DNA from 3 places in the Kitasatospora sp. NPDC052868 genome. Region 1 is predicted to be linked to each of the others. Evidence: riboswitches for the same ligand, from Rfam matches in the RefSeq annotation. Region 1 holds a riboswitch; each other region holds the start of a gene.
The links. A riboswitch is a leader RNA that binds a small molecule or an ion and turns the genes downstream of it on or off. The one in region 1 is predicted to bind cobalamin.
Positions count from the first base shown of each region.

Region 2: another riboswitch for cobalamin. It lies ahead of ACIGZJ_RS07710 (FecCD family ABC transporter permease); the one in region 1 lies ahead of ACIGZJ_RS16005 (HoxN/HupN/NixA family nickel/cobalt transporter).
Region 3: another riboswitch for cobalamin. It lies ahead of ACIGZJ_RS20835 (cobalamin biosynthesis protein); the one in region 1 lies ahead of ACIGZJ_RS16005 (HoxN/HupN/NixA family nickel/cobalt transporter).

Region 1 is NZ_JBITZW010000008.1:165,840-173,395, reverse strand. It holds gene ACIGZJ_RS16035 (ATP-binding protein) at 1-40, shown strand, start outside; gene ACIGZJ_RS16030 (Fpg/Nei family DNA glycosylase) at 127-936, shown strand; gene ACIGZJ_RS16025 (DUF3995 domain-containing protein) at 1,033-1,494, opposite strand; gene ACIGZJ_RS16020 (RNA polymerase sigma factor) at 1,666-2,145, shown strand; gene ACIGZJ_RS16015 (SRPBCC family protein) at 2,142-2,621, shown strand; gene ACIGZJ_RS16010 (ArsR/SmtB family transcription factor) at 2,689-3,093, opposite strand; cobalamin riboswitch at 3,189-3,382, shown strand; gene ACIGZJ_RS16005 (HoxN/HupN/NixA family nickel/cobalt transporter) at 3,415-4,554, shown strand; gene ACIGZJ_RS16000 (M24 family metallopeptidase) at 4,631-5,737, shown strand; gene efp (elongation factor P) at 5,821-6,384, shown strand; gene nusB (transcription antitermination factor NusB) at 6,389-6,826, shown strand; gene ACIGZJ_RS15985 (thioesterase family protein) at 6,954-7,556, shown strand, end outside.
Region 2 is NZ_JBITZW010000003.1:279,366-286,921, forward strand. It holds gene ACIGZJ_RS07690 (GNAT family N-acetyltransferase) at 47-523, opposite strand; gene ACIGZJ_RS07695 (nuclear transport factor 2 family protein) at 533-934, opposite strand; gene ACIGZJ_RS07700 (ABC transporter substrate-binding protein) at 1,000-1,995, opposite strand; gene ACIGZJ_RS07705 (ABC transporter ATP-binding protein) at 2,004-2,786, opposite strand; gene ACIGZJ_RS07710 (FecCD family ABC transporter permease) at 2,786-3,763, opposite strand; cobalamin riboswitch at 3,952-4,071, opposite strand; gene sodN (superoxide dismutase, Ni) at 4,210-4,605, opposite strand; gene sodX (nickel-type superoxide dismutase maturation protease) at 4,791-5,231, shown strand; gene ACIGZJ_RS07725 (CGNR zinc finger domain-containing protein) at 5,238-5,819, opposite strand; gene ACIGZJ_RS07730 (amino acid ABC transporter ATP-binding protein) at 5,944-6,696, opposite strand; gene ACIGZJ_RS07735 (amino acid ABC transporter permease) at 6,741-7,556, opposite strand, start outside.
Region 3 is NZ_JBITZW010000011.1:216,317-223,872, reverse strand. It holds gene ACIGZJ_RS20845 (alpha/beta hydrolase family protein) at 1-757, opposite strand, end outside; gene ACIGZJ_RS20840 (XRE family transcriptional regulator) at 936-1,649, opposite strand; cobalamin riboswitch at 1,922-2,087, shown strand; gene ACIGZJ_RS20835 (cobalamin biosynthesis protein) at 2,186-3,229, shown strand; gene ACIGZJ_RS20830 (cobyric acid synthase) at 3,226-4,743, shown strand; gene ACIGZJ_RS20825 (putative cobaltochelatase) at 4,736-6,847, shown strand; gene cobO (cob(I)yrinic acid a,c-diamide adenosyltransferase) at 6,853-7,458, shown strand; gene ACIGZJ_RS20815 (cobyrinate a,c-diamide synthase) at 7,469-7,556, shown strand, end outside.

The DNA.
Region 1 (7,556 bases):
CGTCATCCTGGCCCGGCTGATGGGAATCCCGGTCCGCTGACCGCTGACCGCGGGCCCGGCCGGAGTGTCGGTGCCGACTGCGATGATGGACGCGTCCAGTCGAACCAACGGGGGGAGCCGACGCCCGTGCCGGAAGGCCACATCATCCACCGTCTCGCCGCCGAGAACCGCACGGCCTTCGGCGGCCGCCCCGTCCGGGTGTCCAGCCCGCAGGGCCGGTTCGCGGACGACGCCGCCGTGATCGACGGCCAGGTGCTGGCCGAGGCCGAGGCCACCGGCAAGCACCTCTTCCTCGGGTTCGAGGAGGGCGCCTGGGTGCACATCCACCTCGGCCTCTACGGCGGCTTCACCTTCGCCCCGGGCCCCGCGCCCGAGCCGGTGGGGCTGGTCCGGCTCCGGCTGGAGAACGACGAGGGCTACGCCGACCTGCGCGGCCCCAACACCTGTGAGCTGATCACCGGGGCCGAGAAGGCCGCCGTCGCCGCCAGGCTCGGGCCCGACCCGCTGCGGGCGGACGCCGATCCGGAGCTCGCCTGGCGGCGGATATCCGGCAGCCGCACGACGGTCGCCGCGCTGCTGATGGACCAGAAGGTGCTGGCCGGGGTCGGCAACGTCTACCGCGCCGAGGTGCTGTTCCGGCTGGGCATCAGCCCGCACCGGGCCGGGCGCGACCTGCGCCGCGCCGAGTGGGACGCCATCTGGGCCGACCTGGTGGACCTGATGCGCGAGGGGGCGGACGCGGGCCGGATCGACACCGTCCGGCCGGAGCACACCCCCGAGGCGATGGGCCGGCCCCCGCGGGTCGACGACCACGGCGGCGAGGTCTACGTCTACCGCCGGGCCGCGATGCCCTGCCTGGTCTGCGGTACCGACGTGCGCACGGAGGCGCACGCCGCGCGCAACCTGTTCTGGTGCCCGGGCTGCCAGCGGGTCTGACCAGGCGCACCCCGCCCGGGCGCGTCGGGTCTGCCGGTGCGCGCCCGGACACCCCTGTGCCGGGGGCGGGCCGGACAGGACCTGGGTGCGGGGTGCTCAGCGCGGCGCACGCTGCCCGGCGTCACGGGCCACCGTCCACGCGGCCGCGGCGCCGGCCAGGCAGAGCGGCGTGTAGACGGCCAGGTTGAGCCGGTAGAAGGCCGAGTCGGTCTCGGCTCCGATCCCGGCCGCCCAGACCAGCCCCGCCAGTCCGCGCGCGAGCAGTCCGCCCGCGACCGCGCGCGGACCCCACCGCAGGGCGAGGGCCGGCAGTCGGCGGGCGGTGGCGGGCATTACCCCGCCGCGGGCCGCCACCAGCGCGGCGCCCGAGAACAGCAGCGCGGCGAGCGGCAGCACCACCCGCGGGGTGAAGGGCACGTCGGCGTTGAGCACCAGCTGCGACAGCGCCGCGGTGTCCGGCGCCGGCCAGGTGCGGCCGGTGGCCCAGTAGACGTGCAGCAGCCCGTCGGCGGCGAGCACGGTGGCGATGGCGAGCGCGGCGGTACGGCGGCGATTCATGGCGACCCCTCGGATGTCCCGGCAGTGTGTCGCCCCACAGGAGCCGCCCCGGCGGGCGGACGTTCCCGTGGCGAGCGTCACAGTGGAAAGCGGTGCGGACGAGGGAACGTCCGGCGGTTTCGGCGCCTCTGATCGGACGTGGATGGTCCCGACACCCCAACGGATACCGCCGTGCTGGTCCGTGCCGCCCAGCGCGGCGACCAGCTGGCCGTCAGCGAACTGCTGGAGCTGGTCACACCGTACGTGCGCCGGCTCTGCGGTCCGATCGCGCTGGACGACGGGCCGGACGCGACCCAGGAGGCGCTGATCGCGGTGTTCCGCCGACTGCGCCAGCTCAAGGACCCGGCCGCGCTGTTCGGCTGGGTCCGCTCGATCGCCGTCCGCGAGGCGGTCCGGCATGTGCGGCGGGTCGCCCGCTGCGTCCCCGCCGACCTCTCCGAGCTGCCCCGCCCCGGCGATCCGCAGCTCGCCACCGACATCGAGGACGTCCTCGCCCGGCTCACCCCCGAGCACCGTGCCGTCCTGGTGCTGCGCGACATCGAGGGCCTGGACGAGCGGGCCACCGCCGACCTGCTGGGCGTGGCGACCGGCACCGTGAAGTCCCGGCTGTCCCGGGCCCGACTCAGCTTCCGAAGGGCGTGGCAGCAGTGACCGAGCGCATCCCCTGGCCGGTAGCCGACTTCGACCCGGTCCGCCGCCTGCACGTCATCGCCGCCGCCACCCCGGGCGGCGCCGTCCACGAGACGGTGATCGACGTCCCGTTCGACCAGGTCTGGGCGGTGGCCGCGGACCTGGAGGGCCGACTGCCGCGCTGGCTGCCCGACATCCGGTCGGTCCGCCTCGGCGAGGGCCCGGCGGAGGGCCGCCGGCAGGCCCTGGTGGTCGGCCACTCCCGTCTGCGCGCCCGCTTCGACGTCGAGCAGGCGCCGGGCTGGTGCCTGATGCGCAGCCGCTTCCTACTCGGGGGTCTGGCCGCGAGGCCCGAGTCGGACGGCACCCGCTTCGCCTTCCTCGGGGCGTTCCGGCTGCCCGGCGCGGCCCTGCTCGCCCGCGCCCTCCACCCCGTCACCGAGCCGCTGGCGGACCGTTCGCTGCGCCGCTTCGAACGCCTGGTCCGGGAAGGCTGAGGGCGGTCCGGCTCACGGGTCGGTTCCACACCCGGGCGGGACGGCGCCGAGCGCGGCGGAGGGCGGGTCAGCCCGTGGCGGTGGCCGGTCCGGGCTGCTCGATGACGGGCTCGTGGTGCTCGGCGGCGGCGCACTCGTCGAGCAGGGGGCGCAGGGTGTCGTCCACGAGCCGGTAGCGCACCACGCGTCCGTCCTTGTCGCCGGTGACGGCGCCGGCCGTGCGGAGCAGCCGCAGCGCCTGGGAGACGGCCGGATCGCGCATCCCGGTGGCCACCGCCAGGTCGCTGACGGCGAGCGGGCCGGCCCGGTGCAGGGCGAGCAGCAGGGCGAGTCGGCCGGGATCGGCGAGCAGGGAGAACCGCTCGGCCCAGGAGCGGACGTGCGCGGTGTCGCCGATCGCGGCGATGGCCTCGCAGACCCGGTGCCCGTCGATGGTGCGCCGGCCCTCGCGGTCGGCCGGTACGAGATGCATGGGCCCATTCTTGCAGCCGGCCCGGGTGGCCGCCGGGCTGTGATCCTGGACACCTGCGCAGGTGCGCAGCCTTGCAAGGGTGTTGCGAGGGGCCCTACGGTGTTGCCCGCCGTGGTGTTCGGGAAGACCGGTGACGGACCTTCAGAGGTCCCCAGTCCGGAGCGGCCCTCGCCACTGTGATCGGGGGGAGTCGTCCTATCCACGACGCCACTGGGTGCCTCGCGCACCTGGGAAGGCGGGTACGGACGCCCCGTAAGCCAGGAGACCGGCCACGGCATCTCACGAACGTCATTCCACGAGGTGCTGGAGCGTGATCCCACGATGACCCTGCCCGAAACCGCCGCTGCGCCGGCGCCGTCCGCCGTGCTGCCGTCCTTCCGCTGGCGGCGGGAGGACACGATCCGCACGGCAGGGCTCATGGGGGTGATCCTGGCCATGCACGTGGTGGCCTTCGGGACGCTCGTCTTCCTGGTCGCCCCCCAGGAGTACGCGGTCGGCACCCAGGTCTTCGGGGTGGGCCTGGGTGTCACCGCGTACACGCTCGGCATGCGGCACGCCTTCGACGCGGACCACATCGCGGTGATCGACAACACCACCCGCAAGCTGATGGCGGACGGCAAGCGGCCCGTCTCGGTGGGCTTCTGGTTCGCCCTCGGACACTCCTCGATGGTGGTCCTGATGGCCGCCCTGGTGGCGGGCGGCGCCCAGCTGGCCAACACGCTGATGGACGACGAGTCCGCCACCCACAAGTGGCTCGGAGTGGTCGGCACCACCGCCTCCGGGGCCTTCCTCTACCTGATCGGCGCGCTCAACCTGGTCGCCCTGCTGGGCATCCTGAAGGTGTTCCGGTCGATGCGGGCCGGGCGGTTCGACGAGGCGGAGCTGGAGGAGCACCTCAACGCGCGCGGCTTCCTGGCCCGGGTGCTGAACCGGGCCACCCGCTCGATCACCCGGCCCGGCCAGATGTTCCCGGTGGGCATGGTCCTCGGCCTCGGCTTCGACACCGCGACCGAGGTGACGCTGATGGTGATGGCCGGCTCCGGCGCGGCGGCGGGCCTGCCCTGGTACGCGATCGTCTGCCTGCCGCTGCTGTTCGCGGCGGGGATGAGCCTGTTCGACACCCTGGACGGGACGTTCATGAACTTCGCCTACCAGTGGGCGTTCTCCAACCCGGTGCGCAAGGTGTTCTACAACCTGACCATCACCGGGCTGTCGATCGCGGTGGCCTTCGTCATCGGCACGATCGAGCTGGTCGGGGTGCTGCACGAGAAGCTGGATCTGACCGACCCGGTCAGCGGGTGGATCGCGGAGCTGTCGCTGGACAACGTCGGCTACGTGCTCGTCGGCCTCTTCGTGGTGGTCTGGGGCGCGGCGATCGCGTACTGGCGGCTGGCCAGGGTCGAACAGCGCTGGACCCCGTCCCCGGACGGGGCTCCGGCTCCGGCTCCGACGGAGGTCTGAGGCCGCCCGGGGCGGGGGCTGCCCGGTCGGGTCTGCTCGGCGGGCGGATCGGGGTGGGGCTCCGTAGGCTCGACGCATGGCTGATGCGTACGCGGGCCGGCGGGAGCGGCTGAGGGAGCACTGCAGTGCGTCCGGGGCCGATGCGGCGCTGATCACCCGGCCGGCGAACGTCCGGTACCTGACCGGATGCCCGCCGTGCGGGGCGAGTGTGCTGCTCACCCGGGAGCGGGTGGTGCTGGCCCTGCCGGACGACCTGCCGCCGGACGACACCGGGGACCGCGCGATCGGCGAGGACCTCACCCAGCTGCCGGTGGCCGCCGGCGCGGACACCGTGCTGGCCGCGGCCGCCGCGGCCGTCCGGCTGCGGGTCGCGGACCTGGCGGTCGAGGAGCACGACCTGACCGTCAGCCGGCACCGCGCGGTGGCCGGGCTGGCCGAGGGCGTCCGGCTGGCGGACCTGGCGCAGGCCGTCGAACGGCTGCGCGCGGTCAAGGACGAGCACGAGATCGCCGACCTGCGGATCGCGGCCGAGATCGCCGACCAGGCGCTCGGCGAGCTGCTGGAGTCGATCCTCGTCGGCCGCACCGAGCGGCACCTGGCGATGGAGCTGGAGCGCCGGATGATCGACCACGGCGCCGACCGGGCGGCCTTCCCGGTCTCCGTCGGCACCGGCAGCCACTCCGGGCAGCAGGCCCACCAGCCCACCGACCGCCGGGTCGAGGAGGGCGACTTCCTCACCGTCGTGCTCGGTGCCCAGTACCGCGGCTACGGCGTCTCCACCGCCCGGACCTTCGTGATCGGGGCCGCGCCCGCGCCCTGGCAGGTGGAGCTGCACCGGCTGGTGTTCCGGGCCCAGCGGGCCGCCCGGGAGGCGCTCGGCCCGGGCGTGGAGCAGTACGTACCCGACCAGGCCGCCCGGGAGATCCTCCAGGCCGCGGGGCACACCGAGGCCTCTCCCCACCCGGTCGGCCACGGCATCGGGCTGGAGATCCGGGAGGCGCCGCGCCTGGGGCCCTCGGACATGGGTAAACTGGACAGCCGCGTGCCGGTCACCGTCGGTCCTGGGGTCCACCTCCCGGGGAAGGGCGGTGTCCGGATCGAGGACACGCTCGTGGTGCGCCCCCTCGAAGAGGGCGGACCCGAGCTGCTCACCATCACCACCAAGGAGCTCCTCGCCCTGTGACCCGCGGCCGTCGTGCGGCTGCTGCGGGCGGCAGGACGCAACCCTTGGTTCCTTGACAGCTATATCCAGGAGTTAGTGCGCCCGTGGCTTCCACGAACGATCTCAAGAACGGCATGGTCCTCAAGCTGGAGGGCGGCAAGCTCTGGTCCGTCGTCGAGTTCCAGCACGTCAAGCCCGGCAAGGGCCCGGCCTTCGTGCGCACGAAGCTCAAGGAGGTCCTGACGGGCAAGGTCGTCGACAAGACCTTCAACGCCGGCACCAAGGTCGAGACCGCCAATGTCGACAAGCGCGGCATGCAGTTCTCGTACAAGGACGGCGAGAACTTCGTGTTCATGGACACGGACACGTACGACCAGACCACGATCGAGCCCGCCGTCGTCGGCGACGCCGCGAAGTACCTGCTCGAGGGCTTCGAGGCCCTCGTCGCCATGTACGACGGTTCGGCGCTGTACGTCGAGCTCCCCGCCTCGGTCGAGCTGACCATCTCGCACACCGAGCCCGGCGTCCAGGGCGACCGCTCCACCGGCGGCTCCAAGCCGGCCACCCTGGAGACCGGCGCCGAGATCGCCGTCCCGCTCTTCATCGTCACCGGCGAGAAGATCAAGGTCGACACCCGCGACGGCAGCTACCTCGGCCGGGTGAAGTAAGTCCGTGTCGGCCGCACGCAGCAAGGCCCGCACGCGGGCCTTCCAGATCCTCTTCGAGGCCGACCACCGCGGGGTCGACCCGCAGCAGGTCCTCGCCGACTGGGTGGCCCGCGCCCGGGACCCCAAGCCCGACGAGGGCACCCCCCAGGTCGGCGAGTACACCATGGAGCTGATCGAGGGTTACGTTCAGCACGCCCGCCGGATCGACGACCTGATCTCGCAGTACGCGGTGGGCTGGACGCTCGACCGGATGCCGATCGTGGACCGCAACGTCCTGCGGCTCGGCGCGTACGAGCTGATCTGGGAGGACGGTGTCCCGGACGCGGTCGTCCTGGACGAGGCCGTCGAGATCGCCAAGGAGTTCTCCACGGACGACTCCCCGGCCTTCGTCAACGGCCTGCTCGCCCGCTTCCTGGAGCTGAAGCCGAGCATTCGGCGGTAGTAGGACGCGCAGTGGCCGACGGCCGCCGGACCGGAAATGGTCCGGCGGCCGTCGTGCGTTCAACCGGGTGGCGTATGTTGGGCCCCTACTCACCGGTAACCCCCGCAGTGAAGGGCAGGCCACCCCCATGACCACGGCGACCCGCAGCGAGTTCGACCAGGGCATCGCGCTCACCCCGCACCCGGACGAGCCCGGCCGCTACGACGGCGACCTGGGCACCGGCTGGCAGATCGGCGGCGGGGTGAACGGCGGACTGCTGCTCGCGATGGCCGGCCACGCGCTCTCCCTGGAGCACGGCGACCACCCCGACCCGGTCTCGATCAGCGGCTACTACCTCTCGGCCTCCCGCCCCGGCCCGGCCACCGTGCGCACCGAGGTGCTGCGCACCGGCCGCGGCCTGTCCACCGGCACCGCCTCGCTCAGCCAGGACGGTGTGGAGCGGCTGCGGGTGGTCGCCAGCCACGGCGACCTCGCCACCGCCGACGGCGAGGTGCGCACCAGTGCGACCCCGCCGCAGCTGCCGCCGCCGGACCAGTGCATCGGCATGGAGCACGCCCCCCGCCAGCTGATCGAGCAGGCCGCTCTGCTGGAGCGCTTCGACCTCAGACTCGACCCGGCCACCGTCGGCTGGGCGCTCGGACAGCCGTCCGGCAACGGGCGGATCCAGGGCTGGTTCAAGCTCGCCGACGGCCGCGACCCCGACCCGCTGCTGCTCCTGCTGGTCGCCGAC
Region 2 (7,556 bases), on a different contig from region 1:
CGCGACACAGGGTGGCAGTGGTCGGACCGGACTTGCAAGGGGCCGCTCAGCGCGCGCCGGCGGCGGCGAGCGCGTCCCCGGTGAGCCGGTGGACCGTCCAGCCGTCCATCGGCACGGCGCCGAGCGACTTGTAGAAGTTGATCGAGGGCTCGTTCCAGTCCAGCACCGACCACTCCACCCGGGAGTAGCCGCGCTCGACCGCGATCCGCGCCAGCTCCAGCAGCAGCGCCTTGCCGTGGCCGCCGCCGCGCGCCTCCGGGCGGACGTAGAGGTCCTCCAGGTAGATGCCGTGGGTGCCGCGCCAGGTCGAGAAGTTGAGGAACCAGACCGCGAAGCCGACCGGCTCGCCGGTGGTGTCGTCCTCGGCGATCAGGCCGAACAGCGCCGGGGCGGCGCCGAACAGCGCGTCCCGCAGCTGCTCCTCGGTGGCCACCGCCTCCTCGGGCGCCTTCTCGTACTCCGCGAGTTCGCGGATCATGGCGTGGATGACCGGGACATCGGTGACTGCGGCGGTGCGGATCATGCCACGAGCCTACTGGGCCGGTCCGCCGTCGTCCCAGGACTTGTTCTCGTCCCAGGCCTGGACCGAGGTCTGGTCGACGATCCGGCCGTCCCGCAGGTCGGCGATCGAGCTGACCAGCACCCGGATGCCGTCGGGATAGCGGCAGGACTCCAGGAAGGCGACGTGGTCGTCCTGGAGCACCACCTGCTCCAACCGGTGGGTGGTCTCCCGGCCGTAGGCGTCGCTCAGCAGCGCGCCGATCGCCGCGCGGCCGTGCACCACGAGCGGGTGGCTGGGCTGGGTGGTGCGGTCGACCATGCGCAGTTCGGCGTCCTCGGCGTAGAGCGCGAGCAGGGCCTCGGCGTCGCCGCGCCCGATCCCCTCGCGCAGCGCCCGGGTGTCGAAGGCGGGCGGCGGCGCCGTGGTGGTCATGATGTCGCTCCTCCGGTCGGTTCCGTCGGCTCGTACCTCCGAGCCTACGCCCGGCGGGGCGCCGGTCAGCCGGTCGTCACACCGCGCAGATAGGCCGCGAGCGCGGTGATCGCGGCCGGGTTGCGGGGGCTCTCCACCAGGTCGACGTAGTCCAGGACGAAGATCCGGTCGTTCCTGATCGCGGAGACCCCGGCCAGCGGGGGGAAGGACATCAGGAACCTCCGCTTCGCCTCGGCGCCGGTCTCGCCGTAGTTGTTGATCACGATCACCTCGGGGTTGCGCTGCACCACGCTCTCCCAGCCGACGGTGGTCCAGGAGTCGGCGAGGTCGCCCATCACGTTGCTCCCGCCGGCCTTGGTGATGATCTCCTCCGGTGCGGCGAACCGCCCGGAGGTGTACGGCTTGTCCTCGCCGCTGTCGTACAGGAACACGCTCGGCCGCCGCCCGGGCTGCGGTACGGCGGCGACCTCGGCCCTGAACTCCGCGATCAGCCGGTCGGCCCGGTCGCGGACGTCGAAGATCTCGCCGAGGTTGGCCAGATCGGTGTAGAGCGCGTCCAGCGGGGACATCACCCCGCGCTCCGGGCCCCTGCCGCTGCGGCAGGACTCGCTGAGCACGTAGGAGTCGATGCCGAGCCCGGCGAGGGCCTGCGGGGTGAAGCCGTCGGCGTCGTCGAAGCCGTAGTGCCAGCCGGCGAAGACCAGGTCGGCCCGGGCCTCCAGCACGATCTCCTTGGTGATCTGCTGCTTGGAGAGCCAGCTGGTCCGCGCGTAGCCGTCCTTCCAGGCCACCTTGTCCACCTGGCCCTTCTCGTCGGGCATCACGTAGCCGGCCATCCGGTCGGCGAGTCCGAGTGCCAGCATCAGCTCGGTGATGCCGACGTCGTTGGTCACCGCCCGGGCGGGCTTCGCCTTGAAGACCGCCTTGGCGCCGCAGTTCTCGACGGTCACCGGGTAGTGGGCGGAGCCGGCGGCGGCATCGCCGGCGGGGGCGATCTCCGCGCCGCAGGCGGTCAGGGCGAAGGTGAGCAGGGCGGCGGCGGCAACGGCCTTGGTGCGCATGGGAGGTCCTAGGGTCGGTCGAGCCGGTCGAGGCGGTCGAGGAGCAGATGGACGGCGCCGGTCAGCGGATGCCGTACGGGGGTGGCGCGCACGCCGAACACCTCGGCCAGCAGGTCGGGTCGGAGCACTTCGGCGGGCGGCCCCGAGGCCACGATCCGGCCCGCCTCGATCACGTACAGCAGATCGCAGTGGCCGGCCGCCAGGTTGAGGTCGTGCAGCGCGGTGAGCACGGTCGGACCGGCCTCCCGGACGAGCGCCAGCACCTCCAACTGGTGCGCGATGTCCAGGTGGTTGGTGGGCTCGTCCAGCACCAGCACCCGCGGCTCCTGGACGAGCGCGCGGGCGATCAGCACCCGCTGCTTCTCGCCGCCGGACAGGCTGAGGAAGCCGCGCCCGGCCAGGTGGTCCGCGCCGGCCCGGCGCAGCGCCGCGGCGCAGCGCTCCTCGTCCCCGGCGGTCGGTCCGGCGAAGGCGCCGCGGTGCGGGAGCCGGCCCATGCCGACCACCTCGGCCACCGTGAAGTCGAACTCGGCGGAGTGCTCCTGGGGCAGCGCGGCGACCCGCCGGGCGGCCTCGCGCGGGGCGAGCGCGTGCAGGTCGGCGCCGCCCAGCCGGACGGCCCCGGCGGCGGGCCGCAGCGCCCGGTAGACGCAGCGCAGCAGCGTCGACTTGCCGCTGCCGTTCGGCCCGACCAGGCCGACCACCCGGCCGGCGGCGGCGCTCAGGGTGATGTCGTGGACCAGGCGGGTCCCGGCGAGGTCGACCGAGACCCGGTCGAGGTCGATGTCCATCAGCGGCCTCCGAAGGTGTAGCCGCGACGGCGCATCAGCAGCAGGAAGCAGGGCACGCCGAGGACGGCGGTGACCACCCCGACCGGCAGTTCGGCGGGGGCGAGCACCACCCGCGAGAGGATGTCCACCCAGACCAGCAGCAGCGCGCCGGCGAGCGGGGCGACCAGCAGCACCCGGCGGTGCCCGGCGCCGACCAGCATCCGCGTCAGGTGCGGCACCATCAGCCCGACGAAGCCGATCGCGCCGCTGACCGCGACCACCGTGCCGGTGACGGCGGCGGTCACCACGAACAGCTCGCGGCGCAGCCGGTCGGCGTCCACCCCGAGCGAGGCGGCCGTCTCGTCGCCCATCGCGAGCGCGTCCAGCCGTCCGGCCGAGCAGGCCAGGTACGCCAGGCCCGCCAGCACGGTGGCGGCGGCGATCGGCACCGAGCCCCAGGTCGCGCCGCCGAGGCTGCCGAGCAGCCACATCATCGCGCTGCGGGCCGCCTCCCCGCGGGCGGCGCCGAACACCATCAGCGCCGTCACCGCCGAGAAGCCGTAGGACATCGCGGTGCCGGTGAGCACCAGTCGCAGCGGGGTGAGCCCGAAGGCGGACCGGGCGGCGGCGTACACCAGCACCATCGCCAGCAGGGCCGAGCCGAACGCGGAGACCGACAGCGCCCAGACCCCGAGCGAGGCGAGGGCGCCGAGCAGCAGGACGGCGTTGGCGCCGACCGCCGCGCCGGAGGAGATGCCGAGCACGAACGGGTCGGCGAGCGCGTTGCGGACCATCGCCTGGACCGCGACGCCGGTGGCCGCGAGTCCGGCGCCGACCACGGCGGCCAGCACGGTCCGCGGCAGCCGGATCTCCCAGACGATCGCGTACGCGGCGGCCTCCCCGGCCTCCAGCCGACCACCCGTCAGTCCGGCGCCGAGCAGCCGCAGTACCCGGTCCCAGCCGAGTCCGGCGGCGCCCAGGGCCACCGCGCAGACCATGGACAGCAGGAGCGCCGCGGCCAGGGCGGCGGCCAGCGGCACGGCGGGTATTCGGCGGAGCGGTGCGGTCGCTGCGGTGCTCAACGGGGGCGCGCCTTAGCCTCGGGCGGTGGTCCGGGCAGGGTCGGCGGGCCGGGGCACCGGGGTGTGCCGCAGCGCCATCCCTTCGCAGTCCACGGCGAGTTGTCGGGAGGTCAGCGCCCCAGGGCGATCGGGCTCACGGGGCCGGGGCTCCGTTTACCGTTGCGGGTCAGCGCCGGATTCGCACCGGACTTCCCCCTGGGGACGCCCTGGCAGCATAACAAGCGCTCAGGGCGGTCAACCCTTACCGGGTGCCGGGGTGACACCTCCTCGGAGCGTCCCGGAGGCCTGCGCGCGCCGCGGAACGCACGAGCGCCCCCCTCCGGCGGGCCGGAGGGGGGCGGTCGAAGGCGGCTGAGCGGCGATCAGGCCTGCTTGGTCTCCCAGAAGATCTTGTCGACCTCGGCGATGAGGTCGAGCAGGGCCTGGCCGGTGGCCGGGTCCGTCGACGCCTTGGTGGCCGAGGCGGCCTTCAGGGTGTCGTTGATCAGCTGGTGCAGCTGCGGGTACTTCTCGAAGTGCGGGGCCTTGAAGTAGTCGCTCCACAGCACCGAGATGTGGTGCTTGACGGCCTCGGCGCGCTGCTCCTTGATGATCAGGGCCCGGGTCCGGAACGCCGGGTCCTCGTTGGCCTGGTACTTCTCCTGGGTGCCCTTCACCGACTCGGCCTCGATCCGGGCCTGCGCCGGGTCGTACACGCCGCAGGGCAGGTCACAGTGGGCGTGAGCGGTGGCACGCGGTGCAAACAGACGAGAGAACATGGGAGTCCTTCCTTAGATCGTCTTCCCGCGCCCGAGATTACCCCTCCGGCCACCCGGTTTCGCGGTCGGGCAGTCGGCCTAGGGCAAAAGGCGGAGCCGGAACCGGACCAATCCGGACATCGGCGGGTGACGGTCCGTACGGCAGACTGGGACGCGGCGGGCCGGGAGGAGGAGTCGTGGCGCGGATGGTGCAACCGGAGGGCGGCGCCCCGGGGGGTGTCGCCCCGTTCGGGCTGATCGACGTGGCGGGCGACTCGATGGTGCCCACCCTGCGCGAGGGCGACCAGCTGGTCGTCCGGTACGGCGCGCGGATCAGGCCGGGTGCGGTGGTGGTGTTCCGCCACCCGCTCCAGCAGGACCTGCTGGTGGTGAAGCGGGCCGACGCGCGGCGGCCGAAGGGCTGGTGGCTGCTGTCGGACAACCGGCCGATCGACAGCGACAGCCGCAGCTACGGCGCGGTGCCGGACGAGCTGGTGCTCGGCCGGGTGCTGCTGCGGCTGCGGCCGCGCCCGGCCTGGCTGGCCCCGGGTCGACGGCTGGAGCGGCTGCTGCTCCGCGGCCCGCTGGCCCGGGTGCCGGGGCTGGCCCGCCGGCTCGGGGTCTGGGTGGACCCGGACGGCTTCTGAGCGGCCTCAGGCGGTGGCGGCCTCCTGGGCCTCCAGGCGCTTGCGGGCCCGGTACGCGGCGACGTTGGCGCGGGTGGCGCAGCGGTCGGAGCAGTAGCGGCGGGAGCGGTTGGTCGAGGTGTCCAGGTAGGCGTTGCGGCAGGGTGAGGCCTGGCAGATGCCGAGCCGGTCGGCGCCCAGCTCGGTGAGGTGGACGGCCAGGCCCATGCAGGCGACGGCGCTGAAGTGCGCGGTGGCGGTGGGCGAGTTGTCGGCGAGGTGCAGGTGCCAGCGGGGGCGTCCGGCATCGTCGAGGTAGTCGTGCCCGGAGACCAGCGGGCTGACGGGGTACTCCATCAGCAGGCTGTTCAGCAGGTCGACGCCCCGGATCTCGTCCCCCTCGGCGGCGGCTTCGAACACCCCGCGCAGCCGGGTGCGGACGCCGCGCAGCCGCGGCAGGTCCGCCTCGTCGGCGAGCGCGGCGGCCCGCGAGGAGTCGGAGAACAGGCCGCGGACGGCCTCCACCGAGGTCAGCGAGTCGGTGCCGCGCTCGGGCTCCTCGGTGTTGACCAGCCGAACGGCCAGGTCTGCGTACGAGGCGAGCTCCACGGTGGTCCTTTCAAGCGTTGGTAACGGGCTGAGTGCCTCCAGCCTATTACCTTGGCGGGGCAAACGCAGGCGCCCGGCAGGACCGGCCTGCCGGGCGCCCGGGGTGCGCTTCAGAGCGCCTGGATCAGAGCACCTTGGAGAGGAACGCGCGGGTGCGCTCGTGCTGGGGGTTGGTGAGCACGTCGCGCGGGTTGCCGGCCTCGACCACCACGCCGCCGTCCATGAACACCAGCGCGTCGCCGACCTCGCGGGCGAAGCCCATCTCGTGGGTGACGACGACCATCGTCATGCCCTCCTCGGCCAGGCCGCGCATGACGTCGAGGACGTCGCCGACCAGCTCGGGGTCGAGCGCGGAGGTGGGCTCGTCGAAGAGCATCAGCTTGGGCTTCATGGCGAGCGCGCGGGCGATCGCGACGCGCTGCTGCTGGCCGCCGGAGAGCTGGGACGGGTAGTTCTTCGCCTTGTCGGAGAGGCCGACCCGCTCCAGCAGGGCCATCCCGCGCTCCCGGGCGGCGGCCCGGCTCTCGCCCTTGACCTGCACCGGCGCCTCGATGACGTTGTCTATGGCGGTCATGTGCGGGAAGAGGTTGAAGCGCTGGAACACCATGCCGATGTCCTGGCGCTTGAGCGCGACCTCGCTCTCCTTGAGCTCGTAGAGCCGGTCGCCCTTCTGCCGGTAGCCGACCAGCTCGCCGTCCACCCAGAGGCGGCCGGCGTTGATCTTCTCCAGGTGGTTGATGCACCGCAGGAAAGTCGACTTGCCGGAGCCGGACGGGCCGATCAGGCAGAACACCTCGCCCTGTCGGACCTCCAGGTCGATGCCCCGGAGCACCTGGACGGACCCGTAGGACTTGTGGACGTCCTCGGCCCGCACCATGGGGCCGCCGCTGACGGCGTCGGCAGGCGTCTTGGTCAGATCGGTCACAGGTGACCACCTCCCTCAAGCCCCGGGACCACGTCGTTACCGGTCTTCGGGGTGGACTTCCCGGCGAACATGCGCCGCAGCCGCTGCAGCGGGGTGGGCGGGAGGGTCCGGTTGGAGCCGCGGGCGTAGTGCCGCTCGATGTAGTACTGGCCGATGGTCAGCAGCGAGGTGAAGAACAGGTACCAGAGGCTGACCACGATCAGGATCGGGATGTTCTGGTACGTCCGAGAGTAGATCACCTGGCCGGCCCGGAAGATCTCCTCCAGCGAGATGACGCTGACCAGCGAGGTGGTCTTGAGCATCGAGATGGTCTCGTTGCCGGTCGGCGGGATGATCACCCGCATGGCCTGCGGCAGGACGATCCGGCGCATGGTGGTGAAGCGGCTCATGCCGAGCGCGTGCGAGGCCTCTGACTGGCCCTCGTCCACCGACTGGATGCCGCCGCGGACGATCTCCGCCATGTAGGCGGCCTCGTTGAGGCCCAGGCCCAGCAGGGCGGCGACGAAGGTCGGGATCAGGACGTTGGTGGACTCGGACCAGAACTCCGGTCCCCACGGCACGCCGATCGAGAGCCTGGCCCAGATCAGGCCGAGGAAGTTCCAGAACACCAGCTGCACCAGCACGGGGGTGCCGCGGAAGATCCAGATGTAGATCCAGGCGGTGCCGGAGAGCAGCGGGTTCGGGGAGAGCCGCATCACCGCGAGGATGATGCCGCCGACCACACCCATGACCATGGCGAGCGCGGTCAGCTCCAGCGTGACGAGCATGCCGTGCACGATGCTGTCGTGGAAGAGGTACTTCCCGACGATGTC
Region 3 (7,556 bases), on a different contig from region 1:
TCAGGCCGCTGATCGCGGAGGCCCAGGCCGAGCGGGCGGCGGTCTGCAGGACCATCGTGGCGCCCAGCGACCAGCCGTAGAGGATCACCCGGCCCGCACCGGCGTCCAGGGCCAGGCGCAGCGCCGCCTCGACGTCCCGCCACTCGGTCTCGCCGAAGTGGCCGAGCCCGTCGGGGGAGGCCGGCGCGCCCTGGTCGCCGCGGTAGGTGACGGCGAGGGCGGGCAGGCCGAACCGCTGCAGGACGGGCAGCACCGGGAGGGTCTGCCGGCGGTCGGTGTCCGGGCCGTGCACCAGCAGCACCCAGGTGCCGCGCTTGCCGTCCAGCCACCAGGCGGGCAGGGCGCCCAGCTCGCCCTCCGCGGCGGTCTCGGTGAAGTCCAGCCCGAGCGCGCTCATCGGGTCGCCGCGGTAGACGTCGGGGGTGAAGCGGACGGCGGTACCGGCCTTCAGGGTGCCCCGGTCGGCGCGCTCCAGCCGCCGGGTGACGCCCTGCCCGTCCTGGTGCAGGATCTCGCCGACCACCGCGTGGCCGTCCTCGCCCCACTCGACGGCCCAGCGGCCGGGGCGGGCGCTGGCCTGGCTGCGGGTGAAGGTGGCCCGCCCGGCGGCCAGGCTCTGCACCAGCACGGGGCCCGCCGGCCGCCGCGCGGCCGCCGGGTGGACCATCCGCTCGGACGCCTTCCGGCCGATCACCAGGACGGCCGCCCCGGTCCCGACGACGGCTGCCGCCACGACGGCTGCGGTTCCCCAACGCATACTCGCTCCCCGCTCTGTTGATCGCGGACTGGCCTGATCGCGGACTGGGCCGGGCGCCTCCCCGGCCGTGCACGCCCGGCGGGAGTTGCTCGGACAGACAGCCCCAGTCCACTCGCGGGGGCGGGCGACGGCCACCGGACAGGGCCGTCCGGGTCACCCGGGGCCGGACCGACCGGCCTCAGACCGGGATGTCGGTCTGCCGCCGCCCGAGCAGCTCCCAGAACCGCTCGCCGACCGGGCGGTCCTGCGGCTGCGCCGGGCGGGCCGCCGGGGCCGGGGAGCCCCAGCTGCCGGCGCCCCAGTGCGAGGCGACCTGGTACTCGCCCTGCAGCGCCGTCAGCACCGTGGCGAGGTCGCTCTCGTGCACCGGCACGATCCGGCCGATCGCCCGGGTCTGCGCCTGCCAGCGGCCGTCCACGCACTGGCGCAGCCGCTGGTCCAGCTCCTCCCGGCGGTCCGTCACCGCGACCAGCTCGCGCAGCGTCAGGCCGAGCACCTGCGCGAGCGCGTACGTCTGCTCGTCGTCGCCGTCCCAGCGGCCGGTGGCCTCGGCGGCCTGGTAGTGCCGCAGCGGGATGCCGATCCGGCGGGCGGCGGCCTCCTGGCTGAGCTCCCGGGCGACCCGGAAGTCCCGCAGCCGGGCCGGGCGGGTGCCCATCAACTGGGCGGGCGGGCACCAGAGCGCCCGGGCCAGGGCGATGAACTCCTCCTCGGCGGGGCGCAGCTCGCCGCTCTCCCAGCCGAGCACGTGGGAGGGCAGCAGCCGGACGCCGTGCGCCGCCATGCCCTCGGCGACCTGGGCCGGGGTCAGCCCGAGTCCGGCGCGGTGCGCGCGGGCGGCCGTGGGCGAGAAGGGCACCGGGGGCACGGCCGGAGGCTGTCTGCGTCGCATGGGACCAGACGGTAGGCCTTGGTGCATCGGCGCCCCAGCCGCCGAACACACGAAGCGCGGCTGTAGGCGTCTACAGGGCGCTGGACGATCCCACAGGCTGTCATGCCCCTGCGGGGGCGTGACTCGGAGGTAGCGACGGGGCGGGACGGGGGCGGGACTGGGGCTGGAAGGCGGCGGGAAACCTCCGGGGGGTGTGACCAAACCCTCCGTGACCTTGGTTGACTCCCGGTTCGGCCCCGTGATGGGATCCTTCAGCCAATACGGAGGCATGCAGAGGAAGCCGGTGCGAGTCCGGCGCGGTCCCGCCACTGTCACCGGGGAGCACGTTCGGAGAGTCACCTCCTCACCCGTCAGCGGGGCGGGGGGTGCCCGTCGGCAGGCCGTCAGAAGCCGCTGGAAGGCCCGAAGGTGCGTTCGGACCCGGAAGCCAGGAGACTCTCGCCGCCGGTACGTCGATCCAGGGCGCGGACCCTGAGTGAGGACACGCACGCGATGCAGGCTGCCCCGACCGACCGAGCCCCCGGCTGCCCGCCGCCGTGCGCCCGCTGACCCGCGCCGCCGCCTTCGCGCTGGGCGCCGTCGCGGGCCATCTCGCCGACGCCCGCTTCGCCGATCCGCGGCGCGGCCACCCGGTGGCCGCCTTCGGCAGCGCGGCGGGCCGGCTGGAACGCCCCCTCTGGCGCGACCACCGCGGCGCCGGCGCCGCCTACACCGCGCTCTGCGTGGGCACCGTCGCGGCCGGCGCGGTGGCCGCCGACCGGACGCTCGGCCGCCGGCCGCTCGGGCGGGCCGCGCTCACCGCGGCCGCGACCTGGACGGTCCTCGGCGGCACCTCGCTGACCCGGGAGGCCCGCACCATCGGCCGCTCGCTGTCGGCGGGCGACCTCGCGGCGGCCCGCAGCCGGCTGCCGCACCTGTGCGGCCGCGACCCGAGCGCGCTGGACGAGCAGCAGATCGCCCGCGCGGTGGTCGAGTCGGTCGCCGAGAACACCGCCGACGCCGTGGTGAACGCCCTGGTCTGGGGCGCGCTCGCGGGAACGCCCGGACTGCTGGCGTTCCGCGCCGTCAACACCCTGGACGCGATGGTCGGCCACCGCTCGCCGCGCTACGCCCGGTTCGGCTGGGCCTCGGCCCGGCTGGACGACGTGGCGGGCTGGCCGGGCGCCCGGCTGACCGCGCTGCTGACCGTCGCCGCCTCGCCCGAACCCCGGACCGCCTGGCGGGTCTGGCGCCGGGACGGCTCCGCGCACCCCAGCCCCAACGCGGGCCAGGCCGAGTCGGCCTTCGCGGGGGCGATCGGCGTGCGGCTGGGCGGCACGCTGGCCTACGGGAGCCGGGTGGAGCACCGGCCCGTCCTCGGCGGCGAGCTGCGGCCGGTGACGGTGGACGACATCGAGCGGGCCTGCCGGCTCTCCCGCCGGGTGGGGCTGCTGGCCCTCGGGGCGGCGGTCGCCGGGCACGCCCTCGGGCAGGCCCTCCGGACGGGGCTGACGGCGCGACGCACGCCGGCCCGGACGGCAGCACCCCCGGCAGGACTTCTGCCGGGGCTCACGGCACGGAAGCGGAGGGGGAGCGCATGAGCAACGCGCTGCTGGTCGCCGGGACGACCTCGGACGCGGGCAAGAGCGTGGTCACCGCGGGCATCTGCCGCTGGCTGGCCCGCCAGGGCGTCGCCGTGGCGCCGTTCAAGGCCCAGAACATGTCGCTGAACTCCTTCGTCACCGCCGACGGCGCCGAGATCGGCCGCGCGCAGGCGATGCAGGCGCAGGCGGCCCGGGTGGAGCCCGAGGCGGCGATGAACCCGGTGCTGCTCAAGCCGGGCGCGGACGGCCGCAGCCAGGTGGTGCTGCTGGGCCGGGCCGTCGCCGAGGTCGGTGCGATGGACTACCGCGACCGCAAGCCCCTCCTGCTGGAGCGGGCCCTGGAGTGCCTGGCGGACCTGCGCGGCCGCTACGACGTGGTGGTCTGCGAGGGCGCCGGCTCGCCCGCCGAGATCAACCTGCGGGACCGGGACATCGCCAACATGGGCCTGGCCACCGCCGCCGGGCTGCCGGTGGTGGTGGTCGGGGACATCGACCGCGGCGGGGTGTTCGCCGCGATGTACGGGACGCTGGCGCTGCTGTCGGCCGAGGACCAGCGGCACGTCGCGGGCTGGTTCGTCAACAAGTTCCGGGGCGACGCGCGGCTGCTCGCCCCCGGCCTCGACATGCTGGACCGGCTCACCGGCCGGCCGGTGCTCGGCACCCTGCCGATGCTGTCCGGGCTCTGGCTGGACGCCGAGGACTCACTCGACCTGACCACCGTGGTGGACCGCACCGAGGGGCGCGGGCCGCTCGGCGCGGACGTGCTGCGGGTGGCCGTGGTGCGCTTCCCCCGGCTGTCCAACTTCACCGACATGGACGCGCTGGCCCAGGAGCCGGGCGTCCTGGTCCGCTGGGCCACCCGGCCCGAGGAGCTGGCCGACGCCGACCTGGTGATCCTGCCCGGCACCCGGGCCACCGTCGCCGACCTGGCCTGGCTGCGCGAGCGCGGCCTGGAGCCCGCCCTCAGGGCGCGGGCCGCGGCCGGGCGGCCGGTCCTCGGCGTCTGCGGCGGCTACCAGATGCTGGCCCGCACGATCGTGGACGAGGTGGAGTCGAAGGCCGGCGCCGTCGACGGTCTCAGCCTGCTGCCCACCCGGGTCCGCTTCGGCGCCGCGAAGGTGCTCGGCCGCCCGGTCGGCGAGGCGTACGGGCAGCGGGTCGAGGGGTACGAGATCCACCACGGTGTGGTGGCCGTCGAGGGCGGGGAAGCCTTCCTGGACGGCTGCCGGGTGGGGGCGGTGTGGGGTACGACCTGGCACGGCGCGCTGGAGAACGACGGCTTCCGGCGCGAGCTGCTGCGCGAGGTGGCGCAGGCGGCGGGCCGGGCGTTCGTGCCCGCGCCGGACACCTCGTTCGCCGAGGCGCGCGAGGCCCGGCTGGACCGGCTGGGCGACCTGATCGAGGAGCACGCGGACACCGACGCGCTGTGGAAGCTGATCGAGGGCGGGGTACCGGCGGCCGGGTCGCTGCCGTTCCTCCCGCCCGGAGCCCTCTTGGAGAATCATGAGTGACGTCCGCTATCCCTTCACGGCCATCGTCGGCATGGCCGACCTGCGGCTCGGGCTGCTGCTCAACGCCGTCTCGCCGGCCGTGGGCGGGGTGCTGGTCCGGGGCGAGAAGGGCACCGCCAAGTCCACCATGGTGCGCGCGCTGGCCGGCCTGCTGCCGTCCATCGCCACCGTGGACGGCTGCCGCTTCGCCTGCGACCCGGCCGCGCCGGACCCGCAGTGCCCGGACGGCGCGCACACCGCCGACGCCTCCGAGCGCCCCGCCCTGCTGGTCGAGCTGCCGGTCGGCGTCACCGAGGACCGGATCGTCGGCTCGCTGGACCTGGAGCGGGCGCTGTCCGAGGGCGTCAAGGCGTACGAGCCGGGGCTGCTGGCCCGCGCCCACCGCGGCGTGCTCTACATCGACGAGGTCAACCTGCTCCAGGACCACGTGGTGGACCTGCTGCTGGACGCCGCCGCGATGGGCCGCTCCTACGTCGAGCGCGAGGGCGTCTCGGTGCGGCACGCGGCACGGTTCCTGCTGGTCGGCACGATGAACCCGGAGGAGGGCGAGCTGCGTCCGCAGCTGCTCGACCGGTTCGGCCTGACCGTGGAGATCGCCGCCACCCGGGACCCGGCGGAGCGCGCCGAGGTGGTCCGCCGCCGGCTGGCGTACGACGCCGACCCGGCCGGCTTCGCCGCCCGGTTCGCCGAGGACGAGCGGCGGCTCGCCGAACGGATCACCACCGCACGGGAGTTGCTGCCCGAGGTCGAGCTGACCGACGCGGCGCTGCGCCAGCTGACCGCCGTCTGCGCGGCCTTCGAGGTGGACGGGCTGCGCGCGGACATCGTGATGGCCCGCACCGCCGTCGCGCTGGCCGCCTGGGCGGGCCGCACCGAGGTCCTGGAGGAGGACGTCCGCAAGGCCGCCCAGCTGGCCCTGCCGCACCGCCGCCGGCGCAACCCCTTCGACGCGCCCGGTCTGGACGAGGAGCAGCTGGACCGCACGCTGGAGGAGCACGCGGAGCCCGAGCAGCCCGAGCCCGAGCAGCCCGACAACGGCCCGGAAGGCAGCGGCCCCGAGGGCGAGGGCCCCGACGGCGGCGGCCCCGAGGACGAGGGGCCCGGCCCGGACGGCGGCCCCGACAACGGCGGGGGCGGCGGCGCACCCGACCCCGCGGACACCCCCGGCGCCCCCGACGGCTCCGCCGCCGCCGAACCGGAGCAGGAGCAGCCGGCCGACGGGGAGCCGATCCCCCAGCAGGGCCAGGGCGGCGCCCGCGAGTCGGCCCCGGTCGCGGCCGGCGAGCCGTACCGGACCAGGCTGTTCAAGGTGCCCGGCACCGGCCGCGGCGCCCAGGGCCGTCGCTCCCCCGCGGAGACCGACGGCGGGCACACCATCCGCGCCCGCCGCCCGCAGGGCCGGCTCGCCCGGCTGCACCTGAGCGCCACCCTGCAGGCCGCCGCCCCGTACCAGGCGGCGCGCGGGCGCAGCGGCCGGGCGCTGGAGCTGCGCCCGGACGACTTCCGCGAGCAGGTGCGCCAGGGCCGGGAGTCCAACCTGGTGCTGTTCGTGGTGGACGCCTCCGGCTCGATGGCCGCCCGGCAGCGGATGGGCGCCGTCAAGGGAGCCGTGCTGTCCCTGCTGATGGACGCCTACCAGCGGCGCGACAAGGTCGGCCTGGTCACCTTCCGCGGCAGCGGCGCCGAACTGGCACTGCCGCCGACCTCCTCGGTGGAGGTCGGCGCGGCCCGGCTGGAGTCCCTGCCGACCGGCGGCCGGACCCCGCTGGCGGCCGGTCTGCTGCGCGCCCACGAGGTGCTGCGGGTGGAGCGGATGCGCGATCCGCACCGCCGCCCGCTGCTGGTCGTGGTCACCGACGGCCGGGCCACCGGCGGCCGCGACGCGCTGCCCGCCGCCGACCGGGCGGCCGGGCTGCTGGCCGCCCAGGGCATCGCGAGCGTGGTGCTCGACTGCGAGTCCGGGCCGGTGCGGCTCGGCCTCGCCCACAAGCTGGCGGCCCGCCTGGGCGCCTCCGCCGTCTCCCTGGCCGAGCTGCGCGCCGAGGGCGTGGCGGCACTCGTCCAGGCCCACCGCACCACCGACCTCCACCGAAAGGCGGCCTGATCCCCATGCCCAAGGGCGTAGCCGAGAACGTTCCCGACGACGGCCTGACCACCCGCCAGCGCCGTACGCTGCCGATCACCGCCGTGCACACCGGCCCGGGCAAGGGCAAGTCCACGGCCGCCTTCGGCATGGCGCTGCGGGCCTGGAACCAGGGCTGGCCGATCGGGGTGTTCCAGTTCGTCAAGTCCGCCAAGTGGAAGGTGGGCGAGGAGAACGCGCTGCGCGTGCTCGGCGCCTCCGGCGAGGGCGGCACGGTGGACTGGCACAAGATGGGCGAGGGCTGGTCCTGGGTCCAGCGGTCCACCGAGATGGAGCAGTCCAGCGAGGAGGCGGCCAAGGAGGGCTGGGAGCAGGTCAAGCGCGACCTGGCCGCCGAGACCTACCGCTTCTACGTGCTGGACGAGTTCACCTACCCGATGCACTGGGGCTGGGTGGACGTGGACGAGGTGGTGGCCGTGCTCAGGGACCGCCCGGGCAGCCAGCACGTGGTGATCACCGGCCGCTACGCCAAGGAGCCGCTCACCGAACTCGCCGACCTGGTCACCGAGATGACCAAGGTGAAGCACCCCATGGACGCCGGCCGCAAGGGCCAGCGCGGTATCGAGTGGTAAGTCGGAACACGTGAACATCCCCCGTCTCGTCATCGCCGCGCCGTCCTCCGGCTCCGGCAAGACCACCGTCGCCACCGGCCTGATCGCGGCGCTCGCCG